Linked DNA regions of Methylorubrum populi. The protein of the gene in region 2 binds, or shares a complex with, the protein of the main gene of each other region. Links are inferred from orthologs where the notes say so. Each region holds a gene or a part of one and is shown on either strand. Other genes may lie near its edges.

Region 1 (2,974 bases), 840 kb from region 2 along the record:
TCGCGGCATGAAAAAGCCCGCCCCGTCGGAACGGCAGCGGGCTTCGTGGGCGTCACCTGAGAGGGACGTCTCAGGACGTCGCCTTCTCCCGGAATCCGTCGAGGAGTCCGGTCACGTCCCCGGTCACCTCGTCGATCGGCTTCATGCCGTCGATCTTCCGCAAGAGGCCGGTGCCGGCATAGTAGTCGGAGAGCGGTGCCGTCTGCCGCTTGTAGGCGTCGAGGCGGGTCTTGAAGACCTCCGGCGTGTCGTCCTTGCGGACCGGCTGGCCCTTGGCCGCGGTCTCCTCGGCGCGCTTGGCGATGCGGCCGACGAGGGCGTTCTCGTCGACGACGAACTCCACCACCGCGTCGAGAGCGATACCCTTCTCCGCCAGCATGGCATCGAGGGCCTTCGCCTGCTCCACCGTGCGCGGGAAGCCGTCGAGGATGAAGCCGTTCCTGGCATCCGCCTCCTCGATGCGGTCGGCGACGATCCCGACCACGACCGCGTCCGGCACGAGGCCGCCGCTCTCCATGATCGACTTCGCCTCCAGTCCGACCGGCGTCCCGGCGGCGACCGCCGCGCGCAGCATGTCGCCCGTCGACAACTGCGGAACGCGGTAGCGCTCCACAATACGCTCGGACTGCGTACCCTTCCCCGCTCCCGGCGGTCCGAGCAGAATGATCCGCATAGCGTCTCCCCGTCCTCAAGGCCCGGCGCCGGGCTCGTTCTTCATGGGCGGCGGGCCCCATCCTAAGCCACGCCGTCGTCACACCGCTGTGATGCGCAATTCCGGCGCGCGCGTCCACCGAACCTTTGTCGGAGGCTGCTCGATTGTCAGGCGGTTCAGCGCCGCCGTGTCGTGGAGGCGCCGCGGAGCTTCGCCTTCTTCACGAGGCCCTCGTACTGGTGCGCCATCAGATGCCCGTGGATCTGCGCCACGGTGTCCATGGTGACCGAGACCACGATCAGCAGCGAGGTGCCGCCGAAGCCGAGCGCGGCCGAGGTGTAGGAGGCCACGATCTCCGGAACGAGGCAGACGAAGGTGAGGTAGGCCGCGCCGATCACGGTGATACGGGTCAGCACCTTGTCGATGAAGGCAGCGGTACGCTCGCCCGGGCGGATGCCGGGGATGAAGCCTCCCTGCTTCTTCAGGTTGTCGGCGGTCTCCTGCGGATTGAAGACGATCGCCGTGTAGAAGAACGTGAAGAAGATGATCAGGCCGGCATAGGCCAGCATGTAGAGCGGCCGGCCGTGGCCGAGATAGGCCGTGAGCGTCCCGAGGATGCCGGTCGAGCCCTGATTGGCCGAGAAGCTCGCCACCGTGGTCGGCAGCAGCAGCAGCGAGGAGGCGAAGATCGGCGGGATCACGCCCGAGGTGTTGAGCTTGAGCGGCAGGAACGAGGACTGGCCCTCGTACATGCGGTTGCCGACCTGGCGCTTGGGGTAGTTGATCAGGAGCCGGCGCTGGGCGCGCTCCATGAACACAATGAAGTAGATCAGCGCGACCGCCGCGATGCCGGCGCCGAGCAGGATGGCGGGCGAGAGCGCGCCGGTGCGGGTCAGCTCCAGGGCGCCGAAGATCGAGGCCGGCAGGTGGGCGACGATGCCCGCGAAGATGATCAGCGAGGAGCCGTTGCCGATGCCGCGCGAGGTGATCTGCTCGCCGATCCACATCAGGAACAGCGTGCCGCCGGTGAGCGTCACGACGGTCGAGAGAACGAAGAAGGGCCCCGGATTGATGACCGCGTTCGAGCCCTGCAGGCCGAAGGCGATGCCCCAGGACTGGACCAGCGCCAGCACCACCGTGAGGTAGCGGGTGTACTGGTTGATGACCTTGCGGCCCGACTCGCCCTCCTTCTTCAGCGCCTCCAGGCTCGGCACCACCGAGGTGAGGAGCTGAACGATGATCGAGGCCGAGATGTAGGGCATGATGTTGAGCGCGAAGACCGCCATGCGCTCGACCGCGCCGCCCGAGAACATGTTGAACATGCCGAGCACGCCGCCGGCCTGGTTCTGGAAGTTCCGCGCGAACTGCTCGGGATCGATGCCGGGGATCGGGATGTAGGTGCCCAGCCGGAAGACGATGAGCGCGCCCAGGGTGAACCAGATGCGCTTCTTGAGCTCGTCGGCCTTGGCGATGGCGCCGAAATTCAGGTTGGCGGCAAGCTGCTCGGCGGCTGAGGCCATGTCATTGATCCCGGAAAATGCCGTCGGGACGCGTCTCGAGCGGTCCCTGAAAGCGGAAGCGGCGGCCGCGTGCGAGCACGGGCCGCCGCTTCGGCGTTCGACTTAATCGTGGTGTCAGGCGGACGCAACCGCGCCGTCGGTCGCGCCGCGATGGGCGACGCCGGCGGCGAAGGTCGTGGTCACCGAACCGCCGGCCTTCTCGACGGCCTCGACGGCCGACTTGGAGGCGCGGGTGACCTCGAAGCTGAGCTTCGCGGTCAGCTCGCCGACGCCGAGCAGCTTCACGCCGTCACGGGCGCGGGCGATGATGCCGGCCTTGACCAGCGCATCGACCGTCACGGGGGCGTTGGCGTCGAGCTTGCCGGCATCCACCGCCGCCTGGACGCGACCGAGGTTCACCTCATTCAGGTCGTGGGCGTGGATGTTGTTGAAGCCGCGCTTCGGCAGGCGACGATGCAGCGGCATCTGGCCGCCCTCGAAGCCCTTGATGGAGACGCCGGTGCGGGCCTTCTGACCCTTCACGCCGCGTCCGCCGGTCTTGCCCTTGCCGGAGCCGATGCCCCGGCCGACGCGCATCCGGTTCTTGGTCGCGCCTTCGTTGTCGCGGATTTCGTTGAGCTTCATGGTGGAGCCCTCCTCACGCCGCGGCGTCATCGAGGACGCGCACGAGGTGCGCGACCTTGCGGATCATGCCGCGCACCGAGGGAGTATCCTCCAGCTCGGACACGCGGTGCAGCTTGTTCAGCTTGAGGCCGATCAGCGTCGCACGCTGGGAGGCCTCGCGGCGGATCGGCGAGCCGAT
Region 2 (3,526 bases):
CTCGGCGTCTTCTGGCCGGCGGGTGCCTGGGCCAGGGCCGCACCGGGCAGGGCGAGGATCAGCGCGAGGGCGCTCGCGCGCCGGAGAGAGAACGGAATCGGCATCGGAAGCGTCGTTCCTTGGGCGTCGTCCCCGCCGGGCCGGTCATCATGCCGTCCGGCTTGGTCCCGCGCGGGGCTCGTCGGGATGCGGCAGGTGCCGCGAAGCGCGACACAGGTGGAACCTCCGGGGGGCAAAGGCAAGCGTGGCCTTGATGGCCGCGCGCGCTCGTGACCGCGCCTCGGCACTACCGGATGCGCCTGCGGATATTTACCTCTATAAGCCCGCCCAATGCAGGCCGGCGGCGCCATGACATGCCGCCCGCGACGACCTCACGACCGCAGGTTCACGATGCTCGGTGCCCTCGCCAAGAAGATTTTCGGCTCGTCCAACGACCGCCGCGTCAAGGGTTTTCGCCCCCGCGTCGCGGCCATCAACGCGCTTGAACCGGAAATCAGCGCGCTGTCCGACGAGCAGCTGCGCGCCCGCACGCAGGCGTTCCGCGATCAGCTCGCCGCCGGCACCCGCCTCGACGACCTGCTGGTCCCCGCCTTCGCCACCGTGCGCGAGGCGGCCAAGCGCGTGCTCGGGCAGCGCCATTTCGACGTGCAGATGATCGGCGGCATGGTGCTGCACGAATCCGGCATCTCGGAGATGAAGACCGGCGAGGGCAAGACCCTGGTCGCGACCCTTCCGGTCTACCTCAACGCGCTGGAGGGCAAGGGCGTCCACGTCGTCACGGTCAACGACTATCTCGCCTCACGCGACGCGGAGTGGATGGGCCGGGTCTACCGCTTCCTCGGCCTCACCGTCGGCACCATCGTGCACGGGCTCGACGACGGGCAGCGCAAGGAGGCCTATGCCTGCGACATCACCTACGGCACCAACAACGAGTTCGGCTTCGACTATCTTCGCGACAACATGAAGTACGAGCTCTCGCAGATGACGCAGCGGGGGCACCACTTCGCCATCGTCGACGAGGTCGACTCGATCCTCATCGACGAGGCGCGCACGCCGCTGATCATCTCCGGCCCGGTCGATGACCGCTCGGAACTCTACGTCGCGGTCGACGGGATCATGCCGCAGCTTCAGCCGGAGCATTACGACCTCGACGAGAAGCAGCGTCAGGTCTCGCTGACGGAGGCCGGCAACGAGTTCATCGAGGAGGCCCTGCGCGAGGCCGGCATCCTCAAGGAGGGCGACCTCTACGACGCGCACAACGTCACCCTCGTCCACCACGTGAACCAGGCGCTTCGCGCCCACACCCTGTTCACGCTCGACAAGGACTACATCGTCAAGAACGACGAGGTCGTGATCATCGACGAGTTCACCGGCCGCATGATGCAGGGCCGGCGCTACTCGGAAGGCCTGCACCAGGCGCTGGAGGCCAAGGAGCGGGTGACGATCCAGCCCGAGAACCAGACCCTGGCCTCGATCACCTTCCAGAACTACTTCCGCCTCTACAAGAAGCTCGCCGGCATGACCGGCACCGCCTCGACCGAGGCCGACGAGTTCGCCGAGATCTACAAGCTCGACGTGGTCGACATCCCGACCAACAAGGAGATCGAGCGCGTCGACGAGGACGACGAGGTCTACCGCACCGTCGAGGAGAAGTACGAGGCGATCATCAAGGAGATCGACCGGGCGCATAGCCGCCTGCAGCCCGTGCTCGTCGGCACCGGCTCGATCGAGAAGTCGGAGCTGATCGGCGAGCTCCTGAAGAAAGCCGGCTACACGCTGCTCGACTATTCCGACCCGAACGCCCTGACCGACGTCTACGCCGCCGCCCGCGAGAACCGGGTGACCAAGCGCTTCGCCGTGCTCAACGCCCGCTTCCACGAGCAGGAGGCCTACATCGTGGCGGAGGCCGGCGTGCCCGGCGCCATCACGATCGCCACCAACATGGCCGGCCGCGGCACCGACATCAAACTCGGCGGCAACCTCGAAATGCGCATCGAGAAGGAGCTCGGCCACCTCGCCGACGGGCCCGAGCGCGACGCCGCGATCGAGGCCTTGAAGGCCGAGATCGCCGAGAACCGCGCCAAGGTGCTGGCCTCGGGCGAGAAGGCCGATCCGGAGGCGGGCCGCAAGAAGGATCTGCCGGGCGGGCTCTACATCATCGGCACCGAGCGCCACGAGTCGCGCCGCATCGACAACCAGCTGCGCGGCCGCTCCGGCCGCCAGGGCGATCCGGGCCGGTCGAAGTTCTACCTGTCCCTCAAGGACGACCTGATGCGCATCTTCGGGTCCGACCGCATGGACGGGATGCTGCAGCGGCTCGGCCTGGAGCAGGGCGAGGCGATCATCCACCCCTGGATCAACAAAGCGATCGAGAAGGCGCAGCAGAAGGTCGAGGCGCGCAACTTCGACATGCGCAAGAACGTGCTCAAATACGACAACGTCATGAACGACCAGCGCAAGGTCGTGTTCGAGCAGCGCCGCGACCTGATGGGCCAGGACAGCGTGCGCGACACCATCGACGAGATGCGCCACGGCGTGATCGACGATCTCGTGGCCGTGCACATCCCCGAGAACGCCTATGCCGAGCAGTGGGACGCGGAAGGGCTGAAGCAGCGCGCCCTCGACCTGCTCAACCTCGATCTACCCGTGGAGGAGTGGGTCAAGGAAGAGGGCATCGCCGACGAGGAGATCCGCGAGCGCCTGCGCAAGGCCTCCGACGAGTCCTATGCCGCCCGCGTCGAGCGCAACGGCGCCGAGGTGATGGCCTATGTCGAGAAGCAGGTGGTGCTGCAGGTGTTCGACCACCTCTGGCGCGAGCACCTCGTCTCCCTCGACCACCTGCGGCAGGTGGTCGGCTGGCGCGGCTTCGCCCAGCGCGACCCGCTCAACGAGTACAAGTCGGAGGCGTTCGAGCTGTTCAACGGCCTCGTGGCGGCCCTGCGCGAGCAGGTCACCGCTCAGCTCGCCCATGTCGAGATCATGCAGCAGGGCCCCGAGGACTTCCCCGGCGCGGGGTTCGAACAGGCGGGTTTTGGCGAGCCGCAGCTGCCGCCGATGTTCCCCGAGCACCGCGACCCGGCCACCGGCGAGAACGAGTTCGCCTATGGCGGCAGCGACGGCGGGGCGGGCGGCGCCTACGGCTTTGCCGCGCGCGACCTCTCGGCGGACACGGCGGTGCTGGAGCGCAAGCCCGATGACCCCTCGACCTGGGGCCGGGTCGGCCGCAACGAGCCCTGCCCCTGCGGCTCGGGCAAGAAGTACAAGCACTGCCACGGCCGCTTCGCCGCCGAGGCGTGAGCCTCCGGTGGGCGACGCGATCGTCTACGGGCTGGAGCCGGATCTCGACGCGGAAACCTTCCAGGGTGTCCTCGTCGAGTCCGGCCTCGCGCCGCGGCGGCCGGCCGAAGACCTCGAGCGGCTCGACCGGATGCTGCGGGCGTCCGACCTGATCGTCACCGCCCGGCGGGACGGGCGCCTCGTCGGCGTGGCGCGCACGCTCACCGACTTCGCCTTCTGTGCCTATCTC

Evidence for each region. Proteins that work in one complex are often made in the same cells at the same time.
Region 1: the proteins of secA (region 2) and secY are in contact, whole or in part, in a crystal structure (PDB 3DIN), measured with the Thermotoga maritima proteins. The link is inferred for Methylorubrum populi from one-to-one orthologs. Residues at the interface, in WP_004082002.1 of Thermotoga maritima: Glu261, Ala262, Arg263, Lys300, Ala301, Arg302, Thr303, Ile304, Ile305, Leu323, Tyr324, Asp325, Pro326, Val329, Ser330, Tyr333, Ile336, Lys340, Phe345, Val349, Glu363, Phe364, Tyr374, Ser375, Gly376, Gly377, Glu393, Ile395, Thr482, Ser483; in WP_004081795.1 of Thermotoga maritima: Glu108, Gly109, Glu110, Glu111, Ala236, Glu237, Arg238, Arg239, Ile240, Thr241, Ile242, Gln243, Tyr244, Ala245, Arg246, Arg247, Val248, Thr249, Gly250, Arg251, Arg252, Val253, Tyr254, Gly256, Ala257, Ser258, Thr259, Tyr260, Leu261, Pro262.

What each region holds. Positions count from the first base shown.
Region 1 is NZ_AP014809.1:2,467,574-2,470,547, forward strand. The notes cover bases 1-2,904. They hold secY (preprotein translocase subunit SecY), read right to left. Parts: upstream 2,173-2,904; coding sequence 829-2,172; downstream 1-828. Other genes in these bases: MPPM_RS11335 (adenylate kinase), read right to left, coding at 71-673; rplO (50S ribosomal protein L15), read right to left, coding at 2,287-2,796; rpmD (50S ribosomal protein L30), read right to left, coding at 2,810-2,904. In the rest of the region: more of rpmD, read right to left, coding at 2,905-2,974. UniProt on the Escherichia coli protein: The central subunit of the protein translocation channel SecYEG. Consists of two halves formed by TMs 1-5 and 6-10.
Region 2 is NZ_AP014809.1:1,630,867-1,634,392, forward strand. What follows is about bases 42-3,497. They hold secA (preprotein translocase subunit SecA), read left to right. Parts: upstream 42-390; coding sequence 391-3,297; downstream 3,298-3,497. Other genes in these bases: MPPM_RS07495 (peptidylprolyl isomerase), read right to left, coding at 42-104; MPPM_RS07505 (GNAT family N-acetyltransferase), read left to right, coding at 3,305-3,497. Outside these bases: more of MPPM_RS07495, read right to left, coding at 1-41; more of MPPM_RS07505, read left to right, coding at 3,498-3,526. UniProt on the Escherichia coli protein: Required for protein export, interacts with the SecYEG preprotein conducting channel.